2 regions of the Streptomyces sp. LZ34 genome follow, and region 1 is predicted to be linked to the other one. Evidence: riboswitches for the same ligand, from Rfam matches in the RefSeq annotation. Region 1 holds a riboswitch; the other holds the start of a gene.
The links. Region 1 has a riboswitch for cyclic di-AMP ahead of ACWY4P_RS49815 (transglycosylase family protein). Riboswitches for the same ligand answer to the same signal wherever they lie in the genome.
Positions count from the first base shown of each region.

Region 2: linked by a shared signal. The riboswitch ahead of ACWY4P_RS30355 (NlpC/P60 family protein) and the one ahead of ACWY4P_RS49815 (transglycosylase family protein) in region 1 are both predicted to bind cyclic di-AMP.

Region 1 covers NZ_CM132680.1:11,513,534-11,520,495, forward strand. The annotation lists partial or broken gene ACWY4P_RS49805 (phosphoribosyltransferase) at 1-558, shown strand, start outside; gene ACWY4P_RS49810 (dsRBD fold-containing protein) at 600-869, shown strand; gene ACWY4P_RS49815 (transglycosylase family protein) at 924-2,213, opposite strand; cyclic di-AMP (ydaO/yuaA leader) riboswitch at 2,219-2,400, opposite strand; gene ACWY4P_RS49820 (DUF4232 domain-containing protein) at 2,755-3,468, shown strand; gene ACWY4P_RS49825 (hypothetical protein) at 3,703-3,873, shown strand; gene ACWY4P_RS49830 (HEXXH motif domain-containing protein) at 4,003-5,823, shown strand; gene fxsT (FxSxx-COOH system tetratricopeptide repeat protein) at 5,839-6,962, opposite strand, start outside.
Region 2 covers NZ_CM132680.1:7,315,912-7,322,873, reverse strand. The annotation lists gene ACWY4P_RS30365 (peptidoglycan DD-metalloendopeptidase family protein) at 1-53, shown strand, start outside; gene pcrA (DNA helicase PcrA) at 154-2,652, opposite strand; cyclic di-AMP (ydaO/yuaA leader) riboswitch at 2,809-2,987, shown strand; gene ACWY4P_RS30355 (NlpC/P60 family protein) at 2,996-4,183, shown strand; gene ACWY4P_RS30350 (L,D-transpeptidase) at 4,242-4,889, opposite strand; gene ACWY4P_RS30345 (hypothetical protein) at 5,048-5,401, opposite strand; gene ACWY4P_RS30340 (NlpC/P60 family protein) at 5,698-6,756, shown strand; gene ACWY4P_RS30335 (hypothetical protein) at 6,942-6,962, shown strand, end outside.

The sequences.
Region 1 (6,962 bases):
GGGCTGCCGCGGGGCGGGGTGCCGGTGGCCTTCGAGGCCGCGCGGGAGCTGAAGGCGCCGCTGGACGTGATCATCGTGCGTAAGCTCGGCGTCCCCTTCCACCGCGAGCTGGGCTTCGGCGCCATCGGCGAGGGCGGGGTACGCGTGGTGCACGACGCGATCGTACGGATGAGCCGGGCGGGCAAGGAGGAGCTCGAGGAGGTTGAGCGGGCCGAGGAGGAGGAGCTGGCACGGCAGGCGCGGCGGTTCCGGCGCGGCCGGCCGCGGGTCGCGGTCAGCGGCCGAACGGTGATCGTCGTGGACGACGGGATCGCCACCGGCGCCACCGCCCGGGCCGCCTGCCGGGTCGCCCGGGCCCAGGGCGCGGCCCGGGTGGTGCTGGCGGTCCCGGTCGCGCCGCCGGATGCGGCCGAGTCGCTGCGGCAGGACGCGGACGACGTGGTGTGCCTGTCCACGCCCGCGGAGTTCTCGGCGGTCGGCGAGTGGTACGAGGACTTCTCCCAGACCAGCGACGCCGAGGTCGTCGAGCTGCTCTCCCGGTCGACCGGGATGCCGGGTGAGGCGCATCCTGGTAGATGAAGCAGGAGGTGATGACTGCGATGGAGACGATCGTGGGATGCGACATCGAAATGGAGTTCCGTGAGCTCGGACCCCTGACCGAGGCGGTCGTCCGGCTGAGGATGCACGACGGGACCGAGATGCTGGCTCAGGGCCGGGCGAACCGGAACCCCGACGACCCGGCTCAGCCGCGGGTCGGCGAGGAGGTCGCGGCGGCGCGCGCGCTGAACAACCTCGCTCACCGGCTGATCTCGAAGGCGGGCGGTGACATCGAGGAGGTCACGCACGCGAAGGCACATCTGGTGATGTAGGGCGGGTCTGCCGCGGCACCGGGCCGCGGCAGAGCACCCTTCACGACACACCTCTCAGATCTGGACGCCCTTGGACCGGAGATAGGCGAGCGGGTTGACGTCCGAGCCGTAGTCGGGCCCGGTGCGCATCTCGAAGTGCACATGCGGTCCGGTCACGTTGCCGGTCGCCCCGGAGCGGCCGATCTGCTGGCCGCCGGACACCGACTGGCCGACATGGACGGACAGCGCGGACATGTGCGCGTACTGGCTGTACATGCCGTCGGGGTGGCGCAGCACGACCTGGTAGCCGTACGCCCCGCCCCAGCCCGCGGCGACCACCTCGGCCGAGCCCACCGCGCGCACCTGGGTGCCGGTGGCGACGGGGAAGTCGACCCCGGTGTGGTGGCCGCTGGACCAGTTGCTGCCGGAGACGCCGTAGGCGGTGCCGACGGAGTGGCTGGAGACCGGCGTGGTGAAGGACGACGAGGATTGCGCCGCCGAGCCGGACTGCTTGGCGCGCTCGCGGGCCTTCTGCGCCTGCTCGACCCGCTGCTTGGCCGCCTGCTCGGCGCGCTGCTTGGCCCGGGCCTGTTCCGCGCGCTGCTTGGCCTGGTCCGTCTGCTCGGTCCGGGGCTTGCTCTCGCGCGCCTGCCCGGCGGGGGACCGGCTTCCGTCGAGGGTGAGCTTCTGGCCGGGGTAGATCAGGTCCGGGTCGCCGCCGATGACCTGGCGGTTGGACTCGTAGAGCCGCTGCCAGCCGCCGACGCCGTCCATGTCCTGCGCGTCGGCTATCCGGGACAGTGTGTCGCCGCCGACCACGGTGTACGAGGAGCCGGAGCGCCCGGAGGCGGCCGCGCTCTGGTCGACGGCCTTGGTGGTGGCCTTCGGAGCGGCTTCCGGAGCAGCCTTCGGCGTGGCTTTCGGGGCCGCCTTGGGAGTGGACTGTGTGGTGCCGGAGCTGCCGGTGGAGACGTCCGCGGGCTGGCCGCCGCGGGTCAGGCCCGCCTTGACCGAGCAGACCGGCCAGGCGCCGGGGCCCTGGGCGTCGAGCACCTTCTCGGCGATGGCTATCTGCTGGTCCTTGGAGGCCAGGTCGGCCCGCGGCGCGAAGGACGTCCCGCCGAACGCCTCCCAGGTGGACTGGGAGAATTGCAGGCCGCCGTAGTAGCCGTTCCCGGTGTTGATGCTCCAGTTGTCGGTGGACTCACACTCCGCCACCTTGTCCCAGGTGTCGACGGAGGCGGCGTTCGCCTGGCCGACGCCTATGAGGGGCAGCGCGACACCGGCGCCGCCCGCGGTGAACGCGAGCGAGGCGCGGGAGACGCGGCGGGGCCGGGGCCGTCGGTGACGTCCGCGTGCAGCCATTGAGCTCATCCTCTCCTGACGCCTGCGAGGTGAGCTGTCGGGTTCGGGCGGGAGCTGCCCGGCCGCGCCTTTCCCGGTGCCCCCGGCACCGTGGCGCGACTTCACCCCTAGCCGTCCCGCCCGACATCGCGCGGCACGGCGCCTACCTGGTTCCCCCGCTCCTGCCGTGACAGGTCGTCGTGTCACTCCTCCGCCACGGCAGGACTCGGCGCTCCGGCGGAGGAGAGACCCGTGCATGGAATGCGACGGGTGCGGCACAGTAAACACATCGTTTTGGTTACGACAAGGTCTCGACGGACCTGTGTCCGGAAATCGATCACGTCAGCGATGAACTGTGATCCGCGTCACTGCTTTCCAGATGGGGTGATTATGGTGCGGAATCCGCAATGCCGAATTGCCCCTGTTATGCGATTAATGCCGCCAGAGACATAAGGGCGCCGATCGGGGGAAGAGGAGCCGAAGGGGAATGGACGGGGAATGTCGGGGCACTCGGCGCGGCGGCTGACGAGCCGCCGGATGCCCGACCCACAGGAGGTTGCCCATGGCACAGCGGTACGGCGGGACGCCCGCGAGGCGTCGGCCGCCGGTCTTATCCGTATGCGCACTGCTCATCGGCGCGCTGGCCGCGGCCACGGCCTGCGGCACCGATACGGACTCGGGGGCGCCCGCGCCGCCCGGCTCCGCCGACGCGCCCCACTCGGCCACGGGCTCCTCCCGGCCCGGCACGGCTGAGCCGAGTGCCGCCGGGCACGACGCCGCCCCGGCCTCGACTCCCGCGAAGGCGCCGACCGCGGCCAAGCCGTCCGTCGCCACCGAGGGCGCCTCCGCCGCCCCGCCCGCCGTGCGCCGCATCTGCTCCGAGGGCCAGCTGAAACTGTCCACCGGCCGGGCGGATATCGGCGCGGGCAATGTCTATGTTCCCCTGGCCTTCACCAATACCGGCGAGACCAGTTGCACGCTGACGGGCTTTCCCGGCGTTTCCCTGCTCGACGCCCCCGGCGCGGCTATCGGCGACCCCGCCACCCGCCGTGGACCGGCGCGTCCCACGGTCGTCCTGAAACCCGGCGACAGCGCCTACGCGAGTCTGCACACCCTCAACAAAGGCCTCTCCGACAAGCCCTGTTGGCGGACCGCGTCCGAAATTCGCGCCTACCCGCCGGACTCCTACCGCTCCATGAAGACGTCGGCGCGCTCCTTCCAGGTCTGCGGGGAAGTATTCGAAGTCACCGCCCTCGAGCCGGGTTCCCAACCCTGACCCGGAGCGCCACGGCCGGGCGCGGAACCGCTGTCCCCGCCCCGCGCCCGGCCGGACGTGCCGGAAATGAATTGGCCGGGAAGCGCGGCCACATGACGCCCCTGGGTGTCCGAAAATCTTGATGGGTCCGACACCCACTGGCCCCTTTCGCTCTTCCGCAATCATTATCGGGTGGGCCACCATGTGAAGAGGCCTCGCCTGAGCCGGCGCGGAGCGTCTAGAGGGGACGATGTCATGGAGCGAGCGGCGACCGGGGTCGAGACGGAGTTGGTGGACCTCTCGGGTACGACGCTTGAAGAACTGGGCGACGGTCAGGAGTACACCCTCGCGACCCGGCGGTTGCTCGAACTCGTACAGTCCCCGCCGACACTCGCGACCGCCGCCGCGAACCAACAGGGCTGTTGACGGATTCCCGGCGATGGCACGGCAGCATTCACCCCACCAAGAAAGGCGGCCATGCCGGCGGACTATTCAGCTGGCCCTCCTTGCCCGCTCCCGACCCTGGGCCGTACGCAGTCGCTCACCGTGTCACCGATGAGCCGTCACCACCGGCTGTCCGCAGCGTGCTTTGACGAGTTGGCGCATGGCGGTGGGGGAGCGGCGGCGATCGCCGAGTTACGGGCGGGCCAGCGCAGCCGCCTCATGCTCCTGCTACGCGCGTTGACCGATTTCGCCTCCTCCCATCCCCAGGTGCCGGGGCCGCTGCCCGCACCACGTGAGGCGTGGGAGCTGCTGATAGAGGCCGAGCGGCGCAGCCCAGCGAGCGTGGAACACCTGCTGCTGCACCCATCGGTCGGTGCCTGGCTCAGCCGCTGTCTGCGCAGGCTGCGGGGCATCGCGGGGGAAGGAGAGCAAGAGACCGCAGCGGTCCCGCTGTGGCTGGAGACCGGCTATCTGCACACCGTGGCCGCTTCGGCGGCCCTCCTCGCGGGGATCGACTTCCGGATCGCGGTCGGAGTCCGCGACGGCGGGGTGATGCTGCCGGCACTGGGCTTCGTCGACCTGGCGGGCTGCGAGTCCCCCGTCGCGGAGATCGCCGCCGACGGCGCGGGCGGCCGAGCCCTGTGGGTCGCCGCGCACAGGAGGCCGCTGCCCTCCGACCTCGCCCAGGATGCCGAGGGCTGGCACGCCCTGAGACGGGTGCGCGGCCGCCACCCCGCCCACCCCTGCTCGCCCTACCTGGATGACCTCGACCCCTACCGGGACTTTCTGCGCCCCACCGCTCCGACGCGGTTGAGTGAACCGGAGGCGCGGGGGTGGCAGGAACACTTCGACGGCGCCTGGGCGCTCGTCGCTCGGCAGAGCAATCTGGATCCAGCGGGGGTCGCCGACTGTCTGATCTCCGTCGTCCCCGTGCGGTACCCCGCGCGGACGGAACCTTTCAGCGCATCGTCACCCGAGGCCTACGGCTGTGTGCTGCTCAACCCTCCGACCGATTCGGCCACGCTCGCCGCATCGCTGATCCACGAAGCCCAGCACATCAAACTCAGCGCCCTGCTGGACCTGGTGCCCTTGATGCACGGCGGCATGGAGGAGATTCACTACGCGCCCTGGCGCGTGGATCCCCGCCCGCTGCGGGGCCTGCTGCACGGCGTGTACGCCTTCTTGGGCGTCACGGCGTTCTGGCAGGCCCACAGGCATGGCGCAGCGGACGAGACCACGCGGGCCGTTGCGGAGTTCGAGTTCGCGCTGCGGCGCGCGCAGACCTCCCACGGGCTGCGGACGCTATGGGCGCACGCGGAGCTCACCGCGTTGGGCGATCGATTTCTGCGGGGGGTCGAGGACCGACTGGCCGTGTGGCTCACGGAGCCCGTGCCGGAGGTTCCGCTGCGCGCTGCTGAGGACCTCAACCTCGATCACCAGTTGCTCTACCGTCTGCATCATCTGTCTGTGGACCCCGGCCGGCTCGGGCAGTGGGCGCGGGCCTGGCGGCTGGGCCGCCCCGCCCCGGATGCCCTTCCCGCGACCGCGCTGCGCACGTCCCGGACGGCGGTGGCGGCGCGCCCTGCCCTGGTCCGGCTGCGCCTGCGCGACCCGGCCGGCTTTGCTCTGCTCCGGGAGAAGCCGGAGGGGCACCCGTTCGACGGTACGGATGCCCCGCTGAGGGCTGACCTCGACTGGGCCGCCGGGGACACGGCGGCCGCACTGCGCGGCTACCGCGACCGTGTCGCCGAGCGCCCCGACGACCTCCCCGCGTGGTCGGGGCTCGCCCTGACACTGCCCTCGGGCCCGGCCAAGGAGGCGCTGCTGGACTGCCCGGAAGTCGTGCTCGCGGTGCACCGGGCGCTGCGCGACCCGGCCGGCGCCGGCCCCGATCCGGTGGCTCTCGCCCGTTGGATCGGGACCCGCCGCTGAGCCCGGAGCGTCGCGTCAGAACGTGTACGCCTCCAGGTCGCAGTCCGCGCGGATGCCCCGGGCCGCCGCGATGGTGGCCGGGTGCTGGGAGCTCAGCACCCGGCGGAACCGCTCCAGGGCGTCGTTGTGCAGCTCCTCGGCCGACCGGCTCTCGCCCAGGGCGCGCAGGTCCGCCGAGAGATTGACCGCGCAGGCCAGCGTGGTGGGATGGTCCTCGCCCAGCCGCTCCCGGCAGGCGGCCAGGCTGTCGGTGTCCAGGCTGTGTGCCTCTTCGTAGTCCGCCAGCGTGTACAGATCGCTGGCCAGGTTGATGGCGCAGGAGAGGGTCGAGGGGTGATCGGCCCCGAGCGTCTCCACGAAGACCGGCAGCGTCTCCCTGTTGAGCGCCAGCGCCTCCTCGGTCTCGCCCAGCAGCCGGAGCGTGACGGCCAGGTTGGTCGCCGCGCTCGACGTGTAGGGGTGCCGGGGGCCGAGGATGACCCGCAGGTCCTCCAGGGACTTTCTGCCGAGGTCCCGGGCGCCGGCCAGGTCGGCGTTCTGACGCAGATCCATGGAGAGGTTCATCTCCGCCGTGGAGATGTCGAGGTTCGGCTCGATGTAGCGCAGCCGGTAGCTGTCCAGGGCCTGCCGGGTCAGTTCGATCGCCCCCTCGTGATCGCCCGCCTTGCGCCGGGCCACGGCCAGGGTGCGCATCGCATTGACGAACACGGGCGCGTTGGGCGGCACGGTGCGCAGCGCGAGCGCGAAGGTCTCCTCCTGCATGGCACGGGCGGCGTGGTAATGGCCGATGCCGCGGGCGTCGCTGGAGAGGTGGGTGGAGAGCAGGATCGTGGTGAGGGAGTCCTCCCCGAGGACGATGGCCGCGGTGTCGCGCGCGGACTGGTGGACCTCCTGGGCGAGTGCGAAGTCGCCGACGGCGCGGAGCGCCAGACCGTAGTCGTTCGCGGCGGCCAGGGTGTACGGGTCCTCCTCACCGAAGACGCGGAGGGCTCTGGTCCACCGGTCCTTCTCCAGCTCGACAGACCTGCCGTAATCCCCCTGGAGCCGGGCGCTGTTGGCGACCGCGCCCATGGTCGCGATGGTGTCCTCGTGGTTCTCGCCCGCTTGCGGATGGGCCCGCAGCAGCTCCAGGATCCTGA
Region 2 (6,962 bases), 4.2 Mb from region 1:
CGGCCATAGACCCGCTGCCGTGGCTGCGCACCCACGGGCTCGACCCGACCTAGGACCATCAGCGGTGGGCTGAGGCCCTCACCGCCCTGATCCACCACGCTGATCGGGTCGGCGGCGAGGCCGCCGACCGGCGGCGCAGCGCCCCCTACAGCTTCACAGCTTTTCCACCGGTGCGTACCGCAGCAGCAGCCGCTTCGGCTTCTCGTCGCCGAAGTCGATCGTCGCCTCCGCGTTGTCCCCGCTCCCCTTCACCGCGACGACGGTGCCGAGCCCGAACGTGTCATGGGTGACCCGGTCGCCGATGACCAGCGCGACCACCGGCCGCTCCTTGGCCCGGCGCGTGGCGAAGCCACCCGCCCCGGCCCCCGCCCTCGAACGCGACGAGGACAGCGAGGACGCGACCCCGGCGGCGGCCCCGACCGCACCCATCGACGCCGACGGGGTGGCGGGCCCGGTCCGCTGCCAGCGCACATACTGGTCCGGGATCTCTTCCAGGAAGCGGGACGGCGGGTTGTACGCGGGCTGGCCCCAGGCGCTGCGCATCGTCGACCGGGTCAGATACAGCCGCTCGCGCGCCCGCGTGATGCCGACGTACGCCAGCCGCCGCTCCTCCTCCAGCTCCTTGGTCTGACCGAGCGCGCGCATATGCGGGAAGACCCCGTCCTCCATGCCGCTGAGGAAGACCACCGGGAACTCGAGGCCCTTGGCGGTGTGCAGCGTCATCAGCGTGATGACCCCGGCGCCCTCGGTGTCGTCGTCCGGGATCTGGTCGGAGTCGGCGACGAGCGCGACCCGCTCCAGGAACTCCGCGAGCGTGCCCGGGTTCTCCTCGCCGCGCTCCTGCTCGTACTCCAGGGCGACGGCCGCCAGCTCCTGGAGGTTTTCGATACGGGTCTCGTCCTGGGGGTCCGTGGACGCCTGTAGCTCCGCCAGATAGCCCGTACGCTCCAGCACCGCCTCCAGCACGGTGGCCGGCCCCGCCCCCGACTCGGCGATCGTGCGCAACTCCTCCATCAGCACGTTGAACCGCTTCACCGCGTTGGCCGAGCGGGCCGCCATGCCATAGGCCTCGTCGACCCGGCGCAGCGCCTGCGGGAAGGTGGTCTTCTCGCGCAGCGCCAGCGCGTCGATCATCGCCTCGGCGCGCTCGCCGATGCCGCGCTTGGGCACATTCAGGATCCGGCGCAGCGGGACGGAGTCCTCCGGATTGGCCAGCACCCGCAGATACGCGAGGACGTCGCGGACCTCCTTGCGCTCGTAGAAGCGCACACCGCCGACGACCTTGTACGGCAGCCCGACCCGGATGAAGACCTCTTCGAAGACACGGGACTGGGCGTTGGTCCGGTAGAAGACGGCGACATCCCCGGACCTGGCGTCGCCCGCGTCCGTCAGCCGGTCGATCTCGTCGGCGACGAACTGCGCCTCGTCATGCTCGGTGTCGGCCACATAGCCGGTGATGGTCGCCCCGGCGCCGGCGTCGGTCCACAGGTTCTTCGGGCGCCGGTTCTCATTGCGCTCGATGACGGCGTTGGCCGCGCTGAGGATCGTCTGTGTGGAGCGGTAGTTCCGTTCCAGGAGGATGGTCGTGGCGTTCGGGTAGTCCTCCTCGAACTGGAGGATGTTGCGGATCGTGGCGCCCCGGAAGGCGTAGATCGACTGGTCGGCGTCGCCCACCACGCACAGCTCGGCGACCCCGAGCCCCTCGCCGTCGCCCTCGCCGTGATCGCCGTCGGCGGCGGCCACCGGGCCCGTCCCCACCAGCTCGCGCACCAGCGTGTACTGCGCGTGGTTGGTGTCCTGGTACTCGTCGACCAGGACGTGCCGGAAGCGGCGGCGGTAGTGCTCGGCGACGTCGGGGAACGCCTGGAGCAGATTGACCGTCGTCATGATGATGTCGTCGAAGTCGAGGGCGTTGGCCTCGCGCAGCCGCGACTGGTACATCGCATACGCCTCGGCGAGCGTCTTCTCGAAGCCGTCCGAGGCCTGTCCGGCGAAGGTCTCCTCGTCGATGAGCTCGTTCTTCAGGTTGGAGATCTTGGCGCTGAAGGACTTGGGCGGATACCGCTTCGGATCGAGATCGAGGTCCCGGCACACCAGCGCCATCAGCCGCTTGGAGTCGGCCGCGTCGTAGATCGAGAAGGAGGACGTGAAGCCGAGCTTCTTGGACTCCCGGCGCAGGATGCGCACGCAGGCGCTGTGGAAGGTCGACACCCACATGGCCTTCGCGCGCGGGCCGACCAGCTCCTCGACCCGCTCCTTCATCTCGCCCGCGGCCTTGTTGGTGAAGGTGATGGCGAGGATCTGGCCGGGGTGCACCTGGCGCGCGCCGAGCAGATACGCGATGCGGTGGGTGAGCACCCGGGTCTTGCCGGACCCGGCGCCCGCGACGATCAGCAGCGGCGAGCCGGTGTGCACCACGGCGGCCCGCTGCTGCTCGTTCAGCCCCTCCAGCAGCGCGGCCGGGTCCGCCGCGGGCCGCGCCGCGCCGTCGCGGTAGTACGCGTCCCTGGGGACGGGCGCGTCGAACGCCCCGTCGAAGAGGTCGTGCGGGACGTCCTCACCGGCGGACCGGCCGTCGTCCTCGGGCGGCGGAGGCTGCTCGTCCGAGGGCCCGAGGTCCGCCAGGAAGCTGTCGTCAAAGAGGCTGCTCATCGCTCACCGAGTCTAGGGCGCCGCACTGACAGCGTACGTACGGATGTCACGAAACGGTTTCGGGGCAAATCGAACACCAGCCTTCACACGAGCCCCACACGCCCGCTACCGTCCTGCGACAGGCGGTCCGGAACCCGTCGGCGACCGCGTCGACACGGGCTGTCTCCGCCGAGTCCGGCCCCGCCGTAAGAGGCAGCCGGAGCCGGGGACCCAGAGGCACCACTGGGGTGAATCGGTCCACGCGGCGACGCCAGCCGTCCGCCGCACGGCCCGTAGGGCAGCCTTCCGACGCCCGAACCCGACAGCTAACCCGGTAGGCGGTCCACGGAAGGAGTCGCCTCCCTTGGCGTCGCACCGCAAGCCGCGGACCCGAATACTGGACTCGGCCACCGGCCGCCGCACCGCCGTCGGGGTCACCACGGCCGCCCTCGCCTCCGTCACCCTCCTCTCCCAGACGGCGAGCGCCGAGCCCGGCAAGCCCAAGCCGACGGTCGAAGAGGTCAAGAAGAAGGTCGACACGCTCTACCACCAGGCCGAATCCGCGACCCAGAGCTACAACGCCGCCAAGGAGCACACGGGCGAGCAGCGCGCCAAGGTCGACCGGCTGCTGGACAGCGTCGCCAAGCGCACCGAGAAGCTGAACGAGGCACGGCGCAAGCTGGGCAGCTATGCGGCGGCCCAGTACCGCAACGGCGGCATGGCCTCCAGCGCCGCGACCCTGCTGTTCGCCTCCGACCCGCAGGACATCTTCGACCAGTCCCATCTGATGGACCGGCTGACCGGCGAGCAGAAGAAGACCGTCGACGACTTCCTGTCGCAGCAGGCCAAGGCCGCCAAGGAGCGTACGAAGGCGGGCGAGAGCCTGGCCTCGCTGACCCGGTCGCAGCAGCAGCTGAAGACCAAGAAGAAGACCGTCCAGGACAAGCTCACCCAGGCCCGTCAGCTGCTGTCGAAGCTGACCGCCGAGGAGAAGGCGCGGCTGGCGGCGATCGAGAAGAAGAAGGAAGCGGAGGCCCGGCGCAAGGCGGCGGAGCTGGCGCAGAAGCAGCGGGAGGAGGCGGCGAAGCGGCAGCAGGAGCAGCGGGAGCAGAACCAGGAGAGCGGCTCCGACTCGTCGGGGTCTTCCGGGTCCTCGGGGTCCTCTGGGTCTTCTGGGTCCTCGGGCTCCTCCGGCTCGTACGCCACCAAGGCCGACAAGGCCATCGCCTTCGCACGGTCACAGCTCGGCAAGCCGTACGTCTGGGGCGCGACCGGCCCCAACTCCTACGACTGCTCGGGGCTCACCCAGGCCGCCTGGAAGGCCGCCGGGGTCTCACTGCCGCGCACCACCTGGGACCAGGTGAAGGTCGGCACGCGCGTATCGACCTCCGACCTCGAGCCGGGCGATCTCGTCTTCTTCTATGACGACATCAGCCATGTCGGCCTCTATATAGGCGACGGAATGATGATCCACGCCCCGAAGCCGGGCGATGTGGTCAAGAAGGCGCCGATCACCGAGATGCCGATCTACGGGAGCATCCGCCCGGCGTAGCGGCTCGCAGCCTCCCCGGGGTCCCGAGGGGCTCTCCGGGACCCCGGGAGGCGGCGGCTCAGGTGCCGGGCTTGCGGCCGTAGACGTACACGTCGTCGCCGTTGCGCAGCAGGCTCCAGTACTTCTTGGCGTCGGCCTTGCGCATGTTGACGCAGCCGTGGGAGCCGGGCGGCGACCACACGCTCCCCGCGATGGAGTGGAAGGCCTGGCCGCCGTCGAAGAACTGGCTGTACGGCATCGCGACGTCGTAGATCGTCGACCAGTGGTCGATGTGCCGCCAGTAGATCTTCTTCAGCCCGCCCCGGGTCTCATACCGGTCGCGGCCGCTGCGCACCGGCACCGGGCCGTACTTCAGCCGCGAGCCGTCCTGGATCCAGCTCAGCTGGCGGGTGAGGTCCACGCAGGCGATGCGGCCCTTGTTGGTGGGGCACTTTCTCGCCTTGTTCGGGTTGCGCCCGGCCGCCTTCTGCGAATTGATCACCTTCATCACGCCCCAGGTGACCGGCCCGGCGTAGCCGATGGTGGGGCTGATCCCATGGTTGACCTGGAACTTCTGGATCGCCAGACAGTCCGTCCGCGACTGCCGCCCGTCCACCGGGCGGCCCAGGAACTTCTCCACCTGTTTCTGGTACGGCCCGACGCTCGTCGTGCACGACGAGGCGGCCTGCGCCGGGGTGCCGAGCGCGACCGCCAGCGGCACCACCATCCCCGCCACCCCCAAGGCCACGCCCGTCCGGCGGCCCCATCCCGCAAATACCCCCACTGCCCGCTCCCTTCGGCTGCCTTGCCCGGTAAGACAGACAGTGGGGCCGGGAGGTTGTGCGGAACCTGACGGTCACTCGCGGGTTCGTACGCGTGCGCGTATCAGGTCCACAGGACGGCGATGAAGATGTTGGCCGTGGCCAGCAGCCCGACCGTGCCGAGCGCCGCCGACTCGACCTTCTCCTCGTCGCGCTTCACATAGACCAGCCCCAGGATCACGATCAGCAGCGCCAGCTTCACACCGATCTTGATGTTGTTGACGCTGTTGTCGTCGGCCTGGTTGAGCCCTACCAGCGCGGCACCGGTCACCAGCATGGTCAGCGCGCCGTGCAGCATCCCCGGGGTCATCCGCCCCTCGCCCGCGCGCATCGGCTTCAGCTGCGCCAGGAAGCCGCCGAGCAGCGCGGCGATGCCGACGATGTGCAGCCCGACGAAAACATTGATGAGGACGTCCATGGTTGGCGAGCGTAGCCCTGCCCATAGCAGCCCCCGGCAACCGGGTGGGCCACGATCGCCGTTTCGATCACGGCTGCCCCGCGAGTCATCGGCGGCCGTGCGCCAGGCGGTCGGTTACGGGCATCAGGGCACCGAATCCGTCCACTCCCGTTCATCGCACCGCCCGCCCGCGCCCGCCCGCCTAGCTTCCTCCCCCAGGTGGCAGTCCGCTTCCCGTTAACCGAGGGTCCCCGCCTCATGGGCGGGCTGCCACCTGCCTGACACAACGCGAAGGAAAGGGAAGGTGACCCGCCGCCGTGGCGTCGCACAGGAAGCCCAAGCAGCGCTCGCTCACGGGCGGCACCGCCTGGACCGCCGCCGTCGCCCTCGCGGGGGCCGCCGCCACCGCCATGAGCGGCACCGGCCACGCCGAGACCCGCCCCACCCCCGCCCAGGTGAAAGCGAAGGTGGACCAGTACCAGCGGGAGGCCGAGGAGGCCAACGAGAAGTACAACGGCGCGAAGGAGAAGGCGGGCGAGGCCCGCCAGGCGCTCGACAAGCTGCGCGACGAGGCGGCCCGCAAAACCGCGCGGCTGAACGCCTCGCGCAACGCGCTGGGCGCCTTCGCCGCCGCCCAGTACCGCTCCGGCACCGTCGCGCCCACCCTCCAGCTCGCGCTGTCGTCCTCCCCCGAGCAGTATCTGCGGCGGGCCTCGCTCGCCGACCGCGCGGGCAGCCGCCAGGCCGCCGCCGTCGCGGGCCTCGCCCGCCAGGCCCGGAAGTTACGCCAGGTGCGCGGCGAGGCGCAGGACCGGCTCGGCCAACTGCGCGGCGCTCAGGCGGCGCTCGCCCGCCACAAGGGCGTCGCCCGCAAGAAGCTCGCCGCCGCCGAGGCCCTCCTGGACCGGCTGACCGACGAGCAGCGCCGCCGCTACGAGGCCCAGGAGGCCCAGAAGGCCCAGGAGTCCCGGGAGGCTCAGGGCACCCGGGCCGGCTCCGCGCCGTACGCCACGTCGTACGCCGCGTCGGGCCGTGCGGCCCGCGCCGTCTCGTACGCGTACGGGGCGCTCGGCAAGCCGTACGTCTGGGGCGCGACCGGCCCGCAGGGCTACGACTGCTCGGGGCTGACCCAGGCCGCCTGGCGGGCCGCCGGGGTGGCCCTGCCGCGCACCACCTACACCCAGATCAACGCGGGCCGCCGGGTCTCGCGCACCGAGCTCGCCCCGGGCGACCTGATCTTCTTCTACTCGGGCGTCAGCCATGTCGGCCTCTACATCGGCGGCGGCCGCATGATCCATGCCCCGCGCCCCGGCGCGCCCGTCCGCGTGGCGCCGATCGACCAGATGCCGTTCGCGGGCGCGACCCGCCCCGCGTAGCGGCGGCCGGGGTTCCGTGTCACGGAACTGTCCGCTCCGTCACCGTCGTGTGGGGCTTGTCCGCATCACGTCGGGGGTGTGTCCCTGATACGTCATGGGCCCGGCCGATCCGACCGCGGGTACGTGCTGAGGGGTGATCGCACCCGGGTGGTTCGGGGGCGAATGACCTACAGGAGAAGATCCTCATGTTCGGTAAGCGTTCCGCC